DNA from 2 places in the Paenalcaligenes sp. Me52 genome. Region 2 is predicted to be linked to the other one. Evidence: predicted binding sites of a transcription regulator. Region 2 holds the regulator's gene; the other holds the start of a gene.
What was found. The regulator FliA, encoded in region 2, starts transcription of late flagellar genes. The targets are predictions, from matches to a motif close to CTAAAGTTTNNNNNNNNNNNGCCGNTA.
Positions count from the first base shown of each region.

Region 1: the regulator FliA is predicted to act here: its motif matches at 2,004-2,030, upstream of ACLO87_RS05920 (FliC/FljB family flagellin).

Region 1 covers NZ_JBKQFO010000001.1:1,254,525-1,261,615, reverse strand. The annotation lists gene ACLO87_RS05925 (P-loop NTPase family protein) at 1-437, shown strand, start outside; gene ACLO87_RS05920 (FliC/FljB family flagellin) at 613-1,878, opposite strand; gene ACLO87_RS05915 (AmiS/UreI family transporter) at 2,806-3,339, opposite strand; gene ACLO87_RS05910 (hydroxymethylglutaryl-CoA lyase) at 3,592-4,488, opposite strand; gene ACLO87_RS05905 (tripartite tricarboxylate transporter permease) at 4,490-5,872, opposite strand; gene ACLO87_RS05900 (NnrS family protein) at 5,885-6,337, opposite strand; gene ACLO87_RS05895 (hydroxymethylglutaryl-CoA reductase, degradative) at 6,416-7,091, opposite strand, start outside.
Region 2 covers NZ_JBKQFO010000001.1:2,236,270-2,243,360, reverse strand. The annotation lists gene fliS (flagellar export chaperone FliS) at 1-347, opposite strand, end outside; gene fliD (flagellar filament capping protein FliD) at 350-1,741, opposite strand; gene ACLO87_RS10590 (flagellar protein FlaG) at 1,841-2,260, opposite strand; gene ACLO87_RS10585 (RNA polymerase sigma factor FliA) at 2,501-3,262, shown strand; gene mltB (lytic murein transglycosylase B) at 3,276-4,439, opposite strand; gene ACLO87_RS10575 (electron transfer flavoprotein subunit beta/FixA family protein) at 4,672-5,421, shown strand; gene ACLO87_RS10570 (electron transfer flavoprotein subunit alpha/FixB family protein) at 5,425-6,354, shown strand; gene ACLO87_RS10565 (peroxiredoxin) at 6,556-7,091, shown strand, end outside.

The sequences.
Region 1 (7,091 bases), 980 kb from region 2:
CACATCTGGATCAGTTGTATCACCAACCTCACAGCAACTGGGTACCTAGACCCACCTACGAGTTTCTGGCCTTGCACGATGCAGCCATAGAAGCAGACCGCTGGATCATGGAAGGTAATTACTCAGTCAGCATGCCACAACGCTTAGATCGCGCTACAGGGATCATTGTGATGGAGGTTTCTACGGCGCTGAGTCTAGCTAGATATCTACGCCGATGCTTGTTTGAACCCGGACACATAGGCTCGTTAGAGGGCGCTCAAGACAGCATCAAGTGGAGCATGATTAAACATCTGCTGATTGCCACGCCTAAAAATAGAAAGCGTTATCAGCAGCTTTATCAGGATTGGAATGGGCCTAAAGTGCTGCTCAATGGTGCTCGCGATTTGCAGGCTATTTACAAGGAATGGGGGCTAACGCACCCTACTCAGTCAACGTAACCTTTGTACACCTCATCTCACTCATAATCTGCTCGCTGCTACGCTAAGAGAAACACCACACCGTCTTTTCCCGCGGGCGAATCCTGAATACAAAAAAGCCTCCAAGAAACCTTGGAGGCTTTTTACTGCTGGGCAACCTAAGTTGCCCATCTGATCAGCATTGCTATCGTTAAAATTAACGCAGCAAGGACAGAACAGTTTGTGGAACTTGGTTAGCTTGAGCCAACACAGAAGTACCAGCTTGTTGCAGAATCTGTGAGCGTGTCATGTTGGACACTTCAACAGCGTAGTCTGCGTCTTCGATACGTGAACGTGCTGCGGACAAGTTGTTCACAGTGTTGTTCAGGTTAGCGATAGTGGACTGGAAGCGGTTTTGAATCGCACCCAGGTGGCTACGTAGATCGTCAACTTGCTGCAACGCAGAGTCAAGAGTTGCCAAAGGATCTTCTGTAGTAGGAGTTGTACTCAACTCTGCACCACGAGTAACTTTGCCTTCGTTATCCAATTTAGCTTCAAAGAACTTGTCGCCCTCTTTGATAACGTAATCACGGCCTGAACCACTGTATGCAAACAATTTGTCTGCATCTGCTCCTGTAGGAGCAATATCCGCGCTATAAGTGCTTGTGCTTTTAGTCGCGCCAGCAGGTGCTGTTTCTGCCCCCAGTTCCAGAGAACCATCTGCTTTTACTGTTACAGCATAAGTTTTAGCAGCAACATCAACGCCAGCATCCTTACCACCAGAGTAAGTGACAAAATAATCACCGGCAGTATCTTGAAGCAAAGAGCCAAAGCTACCTGTGCCATCAACGTCAGCAGCATCAGATGCAAATGCACCAACTTGACTGCCTACTTCTTTAGTAACAGCTACAGTAGTAGCTGCTGTAGCATCAACTTTACCTGTGCTAATGCTTTTAGTAACGTTGAAGTTAGCCAAATTCAACTCATGACTATCAATTTTCTTCAAATCGATAGTAATAGTTTCATTGTCATTAGCACCAACTTGTACAGTCAGTTTAGAAGCATCTTCGCCCAACACATACTTACCGTTGAACTGAGTTTCTTTGGAAACACGGTTGATTTCGCTCAAGCGTTCGTTAATCTCATTCTGAATAGATTGCAAGTCAGAATCAGAGTTAGAACCTGTAGATGCTTGTACAGTCAATGTACGGATACGCTGCAAGTTTTCGTTGATTTCGTTCAACGAACCTTCAGTTGTTTGAGCGATAGAGATACCGTCGTTCGCGTTACGAGCCGCTTGTGTCAGACCATTGATGTTGGCGGTGAAACGGTTAGCAATCGCTTGACCAGCAGCGTCGTCTTTTGCGCTGTTGATACGCAGACCGGAGGACAAACGCTCAATAGCGGTGCCCAGGGAGTTTTGGGATTTGGTCAGGTTGTTCTGAGAAACCAGCGCCAAGTAGTTAGTATTAATAACAGACATGAATGACTCCTGTTTGAGGAAAATTGCAGCACTTAACTGCTAGTTAATCAGGAAAGCCCTGGTTAGGTAGCGCCTTAACCATCACGGTAGTGGTGGGTGCTGCGCTATTTCCTGTATTAACTTGTTTACGACATACATCACTAAAGCTTTAGGGGGCATCACAAAAATTTTTGCTCCCATCACGTGATCAACCTGTTAAAACCCAGCCTGAGCACGTTGCTGTTGTGATAACGGCAGCCGTTTTTTTTTCTTAAGTGCTGCTGAAAAATTCCTAGCCACTTTAGGAGCATTCCTACAATGGGGCTCTGCTCTGGGAAGACCGAGGCTGCTGTCATATTCATCGCACACGCTAGGGGACTGCAGGAATACTTTTTGTGATTTGAGACACCAAATCAAAAAAGTTTCCTCTCCGTCCCCCGATGATGCTGATACTGATAGATTTACTGCCCTTTCTTGAGAACGATGCTCTTTGTATGAGTCGCTACATATGGGCTTACTAACGTCGAGAGTTGGGCATTCTTGCGTGAGGCCCTATGCAGCACTACTCAAGAGGGCTTTCCATCAGCTCTAACTAGGGGCGCTAACAGTTACAACGCCCCCCCTCCTCATGTCTCTACTACAGAAATACACTTCACCCCCAGTAGCGACCTATCTAAAGCTCGTGGCAAGCCATGAAGGGAAGGCGGAGGGAAGTATTTTTTTTATTTGGTGTACAAATTAAAAAATACTTTCGCAGCCTAAGGCTACGGCAGACAGTCGTTAATAAGCGGGCTTTCACTCTCAACGTAGACTGCTTCCTCTTGCTATAGAGAGCCTATAACAACAGCACTCTCACCTCGATGAGCTGCCACATGAACATCATAAAAAACAAAACGGGGAAGTCGACTCTCTCAACTTCCCCGCGTAGCCAACCTGAACACCCTACCCTTAAATAATGCCCCAGAAGTTCAACAACGCAGGCATCAACGCCGTCGTAATCCCTTGCGCTGCAGTAACTACACCGGTCAACCTACCTATAGGCAACTGGCACACTAACAGCAAAAAGAACATGAACCACAGCACTGACCAGGCCAGCCAGCTAAACACCATCCAATAATCAAAGCCCGTCACCGCCGACAAGAAGGTCAAAATGGCTACAGGGATACCGATAAATGGCACCAATAGACAGAACCAGCCAAACGCTTTACCGTCTGCCCCCGTAAACGCATTAATGGCCAACCAGATATAGGTCAACACAAACAATCCCGAATAAGCAGCCGGTGCTAGGCTATCTCCTGTGGTGGTTGAACGCACCACCATGACTGTCAGCAACACCACACCCATAATGCCGGTAAATAGATTCACCACGGCGGCATCTTTAATGCCTATATGTTTGCTCGTATCCGCAGCGTAACTGTTATAGATCCGTACACCGTTCACGAACAACGTAATGCCTACAAATACTAAATAGAATTGCAGCATGGCAGCATCCTTAAGGTCTTTATTGCTGGTTAATGTAAATACGTCTGCCTCAACACCAAGGTTTGGGTAAAGCATGTGCCCTGCGGTGAAACCGCGACTTTCTCTTTCCGGCATGATGCTACGAGCAAAACTACACTTTCGGTATAAGGGATTCCCTTGGCTACCTATCAGCATTCACAGATTGACTTTTACAAACAAAAAAAGCCCACAACATTGTTGTGGACCTTCTTGTACTGCAAACAGAATACTAGCTTATGCGGAGCAGGTTGCCTGTACAAATCGGGACTGGTTTTGGCGCCCCAACACTTGGCTAATGTACTGCCCTGCTCTGAGCATGGCTTCTTTGTTAACGCCGGTTTGTAGACCTAAGCCTTCTAACAAATACACCACATCTTCAGTCGCCACGTTGCCGGATGCGCCTTTGGCATAGGGGCAACCGCCCAAGCCAGCGACAGAAGCATCAAAGCTACGCAAACCTAAGTCTAGCGACGCATAGATGTTCGCAATCGCCATGCCGTAGGTGTCGTGGTAATGACCAGCTAAGGCAGCGACGGGGATCACATCACTACAGTGCTTTAAGACTGTACGAATGCGTTCTGGCGTACCCGTACCGATGGTGTCACCCAGCGACACTTCGTAGCAACCCATGTCGTACAGTTTTTTAGCCACGTAAGCGACTTTGGCTGGGTCGGTTGGGCCATCGTAAGGGCAGTCCACAATGGTAGAGACATAACCACGCACTTTGATGCCCAGCTCTTTGGCTTGTGCAGCGATATCTGCAAAACGCGCCAAGCTGTCTTCAATGGTGCTGTTGATGTTCTTTTGTACAAAGCTCTCGGAAGCCGCTGTAAAGATAGACACCTCTTTACATTGCACGGCTACCGCTGCCTCAAAGCCTTTTTGATTGGGTGTAAGCAAGCTGAAGTCTATACCTTCGGGCTTTACCAGCCGTTGGTATAGTTCATCGCTTTGTGCCATTTGTGGCACCCACTTAGGCGACACACACGCGCCCACTTCTATAGCTGGAAAACCGCACTCTACTAGATGCTCTAGAAAGGTCAGTCGTTGTTCCAAGGTGATGACGGCTTTCTCGTTTTGCAAGCCGTCTCTCGCGCCCACTTCAGTGAGTCTAACGTATGTATCGCTCATCTCATCCTACCAATGCCAATAAAGCCGGAACTGTCAAAATCGCCATGTAGTAACCCATGAACTGGCAGCCAGTATTAAAGCCAAAATGGCGTGATAGCATGCCGCCCACTAGACCCATGGTCAGAATAACCAACAGACCAAGAATACCACCTTCCCACAAACTGATGACCACAATCAGGCCAACAAAGGTAGCAATAATGGCTTCATGGCTAATGCGCTTGGACACGAACAACGCCGCACGACGAGCATAGTTCATGGCAAATGGGTAGGCCACAATCGCCGCGATCAACACCGACAACATGCCGTAGCCTAGGAACTCCCATTGGCTTAACAAGTTGTGCAAGTTAAACGGCTCTACGCCATCGCCCCCAACGGTGTATACCGGTGGTGCGTTAAACAAGGGTGCTGCAGGGCCAGCCGCTACTGGGCTTAGTGGCAAACCGAAGGCAACCAGCGGAATCAGCGCTTCGGCAATATAGGTGGACTCGGTCACACCGTTTTTAACAGCCAAGCTGGTGGTTAAACGTTGGTAGATTTGTTTGAAGCGCGATGCCACAAACTCACCCAGAGCTACCGTCATGGCCACAGGGCTGAACACAAAGGTCGCACTGGAAATGACTGAGGTAATACCTGTCCATTTGATTTGCTGTTTATCCAGCACTTTGAATGGGCTAGGGAAGTAACCATCCCAGCTTTTCAGTTCTGGTGCGATAGACAACTGGTTCACGCGATCACGACGCATGTGTTTTTTACCTTGGGGTGAAAACACAGTGAACAAATCTGCAATCAGTGGACCAATCGCAATACCCAAGAAGTAGCTCACCGACAATTTAACGTCGAATTTTGCAGTGAAACTTTGTAGTGCAATGATCAAGCACACAAAGGGGATCAACAGCATGGTGGAGGCTATTTTACCTGGTGAGAACCATGTAATCAGAATGGCCGCAAAGGCAAAAATCCAAGGAGCGAATTTGGTGATGGTGCCGCCAAAGGGTGCCAACAAGGATGCAAACAGCATGGCGCTAGGCACAGCGATGAAGGCTGAGATAATCGCCCCTGAAATCATCTTACGCAACGCAATGTGCGGAGCCCCCAACTGACGCATGGCATTGGCATCCGATACCAGCGGTGTTGCCAAGGTATCGCCAGGAATACCCAGCAACGCCGTAGGAATCGCGTGCGTCATGTGCTTGGCAATGGCTGCCGACATCCAGAAGGTGAACACACCTACAGGAGGTGCACCCAACAAAATCACCAATAAGGTCAGCGGCGCTAAGGTGGTGGTTTCATCCGTACCGGAAATTAAACCGATGGCTGAAAACAGTACGGCACCCGCCAAACCAAAGGCAAAGGCATAGAGAAACTGCTCAATAAAAACTTCCATGTAAGCCTCCTGTTATTGTTCTTTTTGTTTTTGAAGAAATGCGTCGTAGAGATTGAGCTCTTTTAGCTCTTGTTTGACAGACTCAGGTACCTGCGTCACATCACCCAACTCTCTACCCTCTTCTTTCCATTGAGCAACTAGATGGTCAAACCACTCCATGCTTTGCTCGTCAGGTTGCAGAATTTCGCGTTTAGGGCTGAACATTTTGGCGCATACAAAACCCGCCAACAAACATCCAAACAAACCAAACAGCATGCTGTATGCATGCGCTAAAGCAGGTTCAGATACGCGTGGCAGCAAGAACCAACGCCCTAAATAAAAGGTGGCTGTACTTAGCACAATACCGATCAGAATGGCCTTTACTAACTGGGCATAACTAACGGTATCACCCCAAACCTCGACCAGATCCCCTGGTACCTGCGTTGCCGTGGATGCAGACTTTAGGTCTGCACTGTTATTGTTCATGGTCTTCTCCACGATGACTCTCCTTAAAATGGCAGGCCGACCTTGTGAGCCGACCCACCAACAAGCACCTATAGGCTATTAACGCGCGCGCAGCTGCTCCAACAACTCACGAGCACGGTCATTACGTACGTCTTTTTCTGCCACCATTTGCTCTACGATCTCGTCTACTTCGTGCGCTTCTGCACCAGCAACCACGGCAATATTACGGGCATGTAGTGCCATGTGACCACGTTGGATACCTTCTGTTGCCAAAGCACGCATCGCAGCCATGTTTTGAGCTAAACCAACGGCTGCCACAATTTCGCCCAATTCATTGGCGGACTTCACGCCCAACAATTTCAAGGACAACTGTGCCAGTGGGTGAGTTTTTGTTGCACCACCTACCAGACCTACAGCCATAGGCAATTCGATACGGCCTACCAAGTTGCCGTTCTCGTCTTTACGCCATTGGCTCAAGGAGGTGTAGCGACCGTCTTTTACAGCGTAAGCATGAGCGCCTGCTTCAACAGCACGCCAGTCATTACCAGTAGCCACGATCACAGGATCAATACCGTTCATGATGCCTTTGTTGTGAGTCGCTGCACGGTATGGGTCAATCGCTGCAAACTCATAGGCTTCCAACATGCGATCAATCACTTCTTCGCCAGAGAAGGCTTCTTGCTTCAACTGGTCTGGGCGCACTGTCATTTCTGCTGTCGCCAAACGCAAGTCAGCCAAGTTAGACAAGATACGCAGACGCACTTGGCCGCCTGTC
Region 2 (7,091 bases):
AGTTTTGTGCGGTCTGCATCCATGTTTGCGCGTAGCAAGTTGTGCAGAACGATGTCGTAGGCAGTGATCAGGTTTTGCGCAACCTCACCGCCCTTGTCGGTGTTGACAGCTGCTTTTAAGCCGCTGTCAACGATATCAATAGCTTTAGATATAGCCTTGCCACGCTCGGCTATATTGTTTTTCTCAAAATGCAGTTTGGCTTGAAGTATGGCGGCTCGTGCCCCCTGAAACAATAAAGTGATCAGGCGTTCCGGGGAGGCGCTAAGAACTTCTGTTTCTAGGCCTATGTTGGCATAGGTCTGTACCGATCGTTGGCCGTAGCCGCGTCTAGTGGGGGCGTAAGTCATAACTATTTTTTGTCGCTCATGTTGCCAAGCATGGAAAGTTGTTGGCTTAGGTAGTTGCTGATACCACCCATATCACTCATCATTTTGTCTAAGCTCGAGAATTGCTTTCTGTAAGCTTCCATGGTGGTTTCAATGCGAGTTTCAGCAGCAAGCATTTGCTTATCAATATCTTTGATGTTTTTGGTAATGCTGTCGCTAGTCAGCGCCAATAAGCCATCTTTTTTCTTCAGGTAGGTTTCGGTGTTGTCTACTAAGCGCTGACCTATAGCTTTTTCACCAGTGAAAAGCTTAGCTACATCGCTGTAGTTTTCTTTAATTGCTTCGTCTAGTTTTTTCTGATCTAGCTCCATCACGCCAGTGCTGGGGTTGATCTTGATGCCTAGCTGAGACAGGTTGCGTACGTCACCATTGCTTAAGTTGTGGCTGATGGCTTCGCGCATATCTGCTTGCATTCGACGTGGCAGAGCTTCGCCGGTAAGGGCGCTACCTTGCTGTTTGTCTATGTCGAATTTGGTCTGTGCAGCGATGGTGCTGTTCAGATTGTTGTAGGCCGTCACAAACTCTTGGATCAGCTTGCTGGTGGCGGCGTCATCACGCGTAACGGCTACTCTGGAAGGTTTACCGTTTTCGCTGGCAGAGGTGGTTTGGTTTAGTGTAAGCGTAACGCCTTCAATCGCGTTTTCAACAGTGTTGCTTTGGCTAGTAATCGTAATGCCATCAATACTGAGTTCAGCATTTTGGGCAGCTCGAACAGTGAAGGAGTTAGTGTTGTTAGCGTCAAAGCCTAGAAAATCGTTTAGTTGATCGTTGTCTTTGACTTCGATTTTGCTAACAGAGTTCGCTGTACCTGTTTTGCTGGAGCTGATAACAAGGTGAGACTTACCGCCGTCATCGTTAATTAGGGTGGCACGTATGCCTAGTTTTGGATCGCTATTAATGGCTTGAACCATGCCTTCCATGGTATTTTCGAAACCATCAAGATCTACTTCGTGCGTATCACCGTTTTCCATGGTGACGCTGATTTTCCCACCTTCTTGATCGCTCAGAACTTTAGTGCGATCTTCGGTTTTAGTCAGACGTTGTGCCGTGGCAAGGTGTTTAACTTCTACATCATAGGAGCCCGCAATAGATTTGTTATTGGCGGTGACTTGTATGGCCTCGTTGGAGCTAGTGGCTTTGTAAGCACTGAACACAGCGGGGTCAGCCAGCTTCTTGCCTATGCCCTGTAGCGCATCTAGCGAGCTTTTGAGTTGGCTGTAGCCAGACAAACGCGCTTCAGCCGCTGATTTGCGGTCTTGAATAAGCGCCAGCGACATGTTTTCTACCTTGCGCAGGTCAGCCAGAATTTTGTCTACAGGTAGGCCTGAGCCTACACCAACGGATGAAATTGCCATGAATCGAGCTCCTTGTTCTGTATTGTGCCTGAGTCAGTCTGCTTACAAAGCGACTGTTAGCGTGCCTAAAGTTCCTTAGATCAATGGTTTCGCTACCATTTATGCCTTAGTGCTGATGCCTTTACCTTGGAATTGAGCAATCATTTTGGCGACTGCCATGACGGCCTCAGAGGGGACCGTGCGAATCACTTCGCCACTGTCGTTGTCCACGATAGAGAGCACGATGCGTTGTGTGTCAGGGTCTATGTCAAAGCGCAAGCCCGTAGACCATGCCTGCATATCTTGATTCAGCGTTTCTAGCGCTTTATCTAACGTGCTTTTTTCCCACTCAGACTCATAAGCTGTATGTTTGCCAAAAGGAGTGGGATGCTTATCGGCGGTGGACTTCTCTGTGGCCGCTGATTCAGTCACGGTTATCGCCGCATCAACCTCAGTAACGGCATCCGATTCCAGATTTTGCTGGGCGGAAGTTAACGCCGTGGAAGAAAGCGATAAGGAGTGTCCTGTAGGGTTGATCATGCGATGTCTCCGATCCGGGACGGTTAGCACAGGGCAAGCATGAAGGCTGCCAGTAAGGGTATAAGGAATCTATAAGGCTTAACGGATCGTAAAGAAGAATCTTTAGTAGCCTTTAAAGGGCAATAGCAGAGCTAATGATGCGAATAGGCGTGAAAATCAGCGTTTGATTCATAGACCTCAAATGTGGTGTAGGCCTGAGAATAGCTAAATTATGTGTAAGCATTTCCGGATCTATCACACATGACCGCTTCAGAAAACGCTTTGATCGAGAAGTACGCGCCGCTCGTAAGACGACAGGCGCTTCTGCTCGTGTCGCGTCTGCCGTCCAGCGTTGAACTGGATGATCTTATCCAAGCCGGTATGATTGGCTTGTTGGATGCCGTTAGGCGTTATCAGGTGATGGTAGAGGCGCAGTTTGAAACCTATGCCGTGACCCGTATACGCGGAGCCATGGTTGATGAGCTACGCAGTCAAGACTGGCTGCCTCGTAGTGTACGCACTAAAGCGCGCCAAATTGACAATGCAGTCACTGCGTTGCGCCAGCAATTAATGCGCGAACCATTAGAGTCTGAAATCGCTGAGCAGCTAGATCTCACCATAGATCAGTATTACCAACTGCTAGAAGAAGCCAGCGGTGTGCAAGTGCTGCATTATGAAGACTTGGCAAGACGAGAAGAGGGTACAGGCGACGCCTTGGAGTTCCTCTCCGGGGGCGCAAAGCCGTCTTCACCTTTGGAAAATCCGCTGCTGCAGCTAGAGTCCCAAGCGTTACGTGGTGCGTTGATATCAGCTATTGATCAGTTGCCAGAACGAGAAAAGCTACTGCTGTCGTTGCAGTTTGAGCAAGATCTGAATCAAAAAGAAATAGCGATGGTGATGGAAGTCACCGAGGGTAGGGTTTCGCAATTACGCAGTCAGGCTATTGCCCGTATTCGTGCGGCGCTGTCGCGAGAGCAATGGGAGTACTCACCAGGTAGTGTGGAGTACTCCGCATTGCTGTAATGCGGTCGCATTACTATTTTTTCATGGCCACTTCTAGCGCATTAGCCAGTTCTACTACAGACGCTGCATAAAAGTAGCTACGGTTGTAGTGGGTAATGGAAAAGAAGCTAGGGGTGGCAACGCGGTACTCAACGGTTCCGCGAGGCTCATCCACCAAATTCACAATACCCAACGGTACAGATGCCAATGCGCCGGGCACAGGCTGGCTAGGATATAGCGTGTTCCAGTTCAACGTGGCTTCTAGTCCGCCTGTGACCAAGCTACCTGGTTGTGCTGGTAGTGGTACATCTAAAAAGGCAGGTTGGCCGACTACCCAGCCATGTTCTAGCAAGAAGTTAGCAATAGAGGCACTGACATCGGCAATAGAATCATGCAGATTAATGTTGCCGTTGTTATCACCGTCTTTGGCGTAACGCAGCAAACTGCCGGGCATAAATTGTGGCAAACCCATGGCGCCAGCAAAAGATCCCTCAACCGCGCTGGCATCCAAGATGCCGGCTTGGTGTAGGTAAATCAGATCAGCCAGTTGGTTGCGAAAGAGTTCACCACGTTCTGGACGGCTATCGTCGGGGTAACTAAAGCCTAAGGTACTGAGCACCTCTAGTACATTGAAGTCGCCTGTGTATTTACCATACAAGGTTTCGACGCCAATGATGGCTACTAATATAGAAGCAGGCACACCATACTGCTGTTCAGCTTTAGCCAGAGTTTCAGCATGGTTACGCCAGAATGTGACCCCCTCGCGTATGCGAATGGGTTCTACAAAGCGGTTGCGGTAGGTTACCCAGCTTTTTTTGATGCGACCTTTGCTAGGAGCCATCAGTTTTGCTGCGGTGGCATTGTATTTAGCCTGTTGCAGTAGTGATGTAGTCAAAGCGACAGGAATTTGACGTTGTGCTTCTAAGGCTTGCGCCCATTCCAACGCCCAGGGCTGTAATGTGCCATCGGCGCGTACAGGAGGCTGGCGTCTGGCGGCACTGGAACTACCTGCATTCAAGTCTTCATAAATAACTAGCTCGCGGTGATCCGAGTTCACCGTGTTAGCGGGTGATGCGGGGGCGCTGACGCTAGAGGGCACTACAGCAGTATCCGTAGTAGGTGTTGAGTGCGGTGAGGCACAGCCCGTTAGTAGGGTAAGTAATAGGCAGCTTCGTAGAATAGTCACGGCGATAGGCATGATGGCGTTCCTTCAAGACCCACTATGTTACTGGTTTTGCGTGACTACTGTATATGCTGAAACCGTAAAAGTTCGGTACTGACATTGTGAGTAAAACTGCAGTCATTGTGATAATTTTGCAGTATAAGCGCTGCAGATTTAGGTATAGTGATAGGTTGGGTATGGTGATTTGCAATCACTCAAACTATGAGTGCCATTGAAATTTGTTTAAAAGTGTTTTGGAGATAACCGGATGAAAGTCTTGGTACCCGTGAAGCGCGTCGTTGATTACAATGTAAAAGTACGCGTGAAATCTGATCAAAGCGATGTAGATATCGCTAACGTCAAAATGTCGATGAACCCCTTTGACGAGATTGCTGTTGAAGAGGCTGTGCGTCTGAAAGAGCAGGGCGTGGTCAGTGAAGTGATTGCAGTGTCATGCGGTGTGACAGCTTGCCAAGAAACCTTGCGTACAGCGATGGCTATTGGTGCCGATCGCGCAATCTTGGTTGAAACCGATGCTGAACTGCAGCCTTTGGCCGTATCCAAACTGTTGAAAGCAGTAGTGGACAAAGAGCAGCCACAGCTGGTGATTCTGGGCAAACAAGCTATTGATGACGACGCTAACCAAACTGGCCAGATGCTGGCTGCTTTGTTGGATTGGCCACAAGCTACCTTTGCAAGCAAAGTAGAGTTGGCTGCTGATTCCGTGCAAGTAACGCGTGAAGTTGATGGCGGTCTGGAAACTCTGAAACTGAATTTGCCAGCGGTTATCACTACCGATTTGCGCTTGAATGAGCCGCGTTATGTCACGCTGCCAAACATCATGAAAGCGAAGAAAAAGCCTTTGGAAACCATCAAACCCGAAGAAGTTGGGGTTGATGTAAGCCCGCGCTTGAAGACACTGCAAGTCAGCGAGCCACCTGCACGTTCTGCAGGGGTGATCGTGGCAGATGTAGCTGCCTTGGTTGAGAAACTGAAAAACGAAGCAAAGGTGATCTAAGTCATGGCTATTCTTGTAATTGCAGAACACAACAACGAGAGCTTGAACGTTGCGACTCTGAATACGGTTGCAGCCGCAGCTAAGATTGGTGGCGATATTCACGTTTTGGTCGCTGGCCACAATGCTAAAGCTGCTGCTGATAGCGCAGCGAAGGTAGCTGGCGTAAGCAAAGTACTGTTGGCTGACGATGCTAGCTTGGCTGATGGCCTGGCTGAAAACGTGGCCGCACAAGTGCTGGCAGTGGCTGGTGATTACAGCCACATTCTGTTCCCAGCGACGTCTTCCGGTAAAAACGTTGCACCTCGCGTAGCAGCTAAACTGGATGTGGCACAGGTTTCCGACATCATTGCGGTAGAATCCGCTGACACGTTCAAACGTCCAATCTATGCAGGTAACGCGATTGCCACTGTGCAGTCCTTGGATGCTAAAAAAGTGATCACTGTGCGTACTACCGCATTTGATCCTCAAGCAGCCGAGGGTGGTTCCGCCGCCGTTGAAAGCGTAAGCGTTGCCGCTAACTCTGGTAAATCCCAATTTGTGGGTCGTGAAGTAGCGAAGAACGACAGACCTGAACTGACAGCAGCATCCATCGTGGTGACTGGTGGTCGCGGTATGGGTAGTGCTGACAACTTCAAACTGCTAGAGCCTTTGGCTGACAAACTGGGTGCTGCTATTGGTGCATCTCGTGCGGCAGTCGATGCGGGTTACGCTCCTAACGACTGGCAGGTGGGCCAAACTGGCAAGATCGTTGCTCCACAACTGTACGTGGCATTTGGAGTGTCTGGTGCGATTCAGCACTTGGCCGGTATGAAAGATTCCAAAGTCATCGTTGCGGTTAACAAAGATGCAGAAGCACCGATTTTCGGTGTGGCAGACTACGGTCTGGTGGCAGATTTGTTCACCGTACTGCCTGAGTTGGAGTCAGCACTGTAATCGTGCATTTCCATTTTATGCAGTAGAAAAAGCCCCACGAGTTATGTGGGGCTTTTTTGTTTTTGCTGCAAACAATGCCACTATAAGGTTATTTCTACTAGTTATTTGTATGTGCTTTTTAATGCTGGGAGAATATATTCATTCTAAGCCGCTGTAGGGCGACTTATTCATAGATTCATGAAAATGACCAAGGAGTGATTTATGGCTACATTGCGTTTGGGTGACATTGCCCCTGATTTTGAACAGGAATCTTCCGCTGGCAAGATTCGTTTCCATGAGTTCCTTGGCGATAGCTGGGGCGTATTGTTTTCCCATCCAGCAGACTTCACACCAGTCTGCACGACAGAGCTAGGTTACACCGCAAAATTGGCTGATGAATTCGCCAAGCGTGGTGTCAAAGTAATCGCTGTATCGGTGGATGGCAACGATTCCCACAAAGAGTGGATTGCTGACATTAACGAAACCCAGAAAACCACGGTGAATTTCCCTATTCTGGCTGATGAAGATCGTAAAGTTTCCGAGCTGTACGACATGATTCACCCTAACGCCAGCACAACCGTGACAGTGCGTTCAGTGTTCATTATTGATCCAGCCAAGAAAGTACGTTTGATCATCACATATCCTGCTAGCACAGGCCGTAATTTCAACGAAATTCTGCGTGTGATCGATTCTTTGCAACTGACAGACAATCACAGTGTGGCAACACCAGTGAACTGGGAAGATGGTCAAGACGTGAT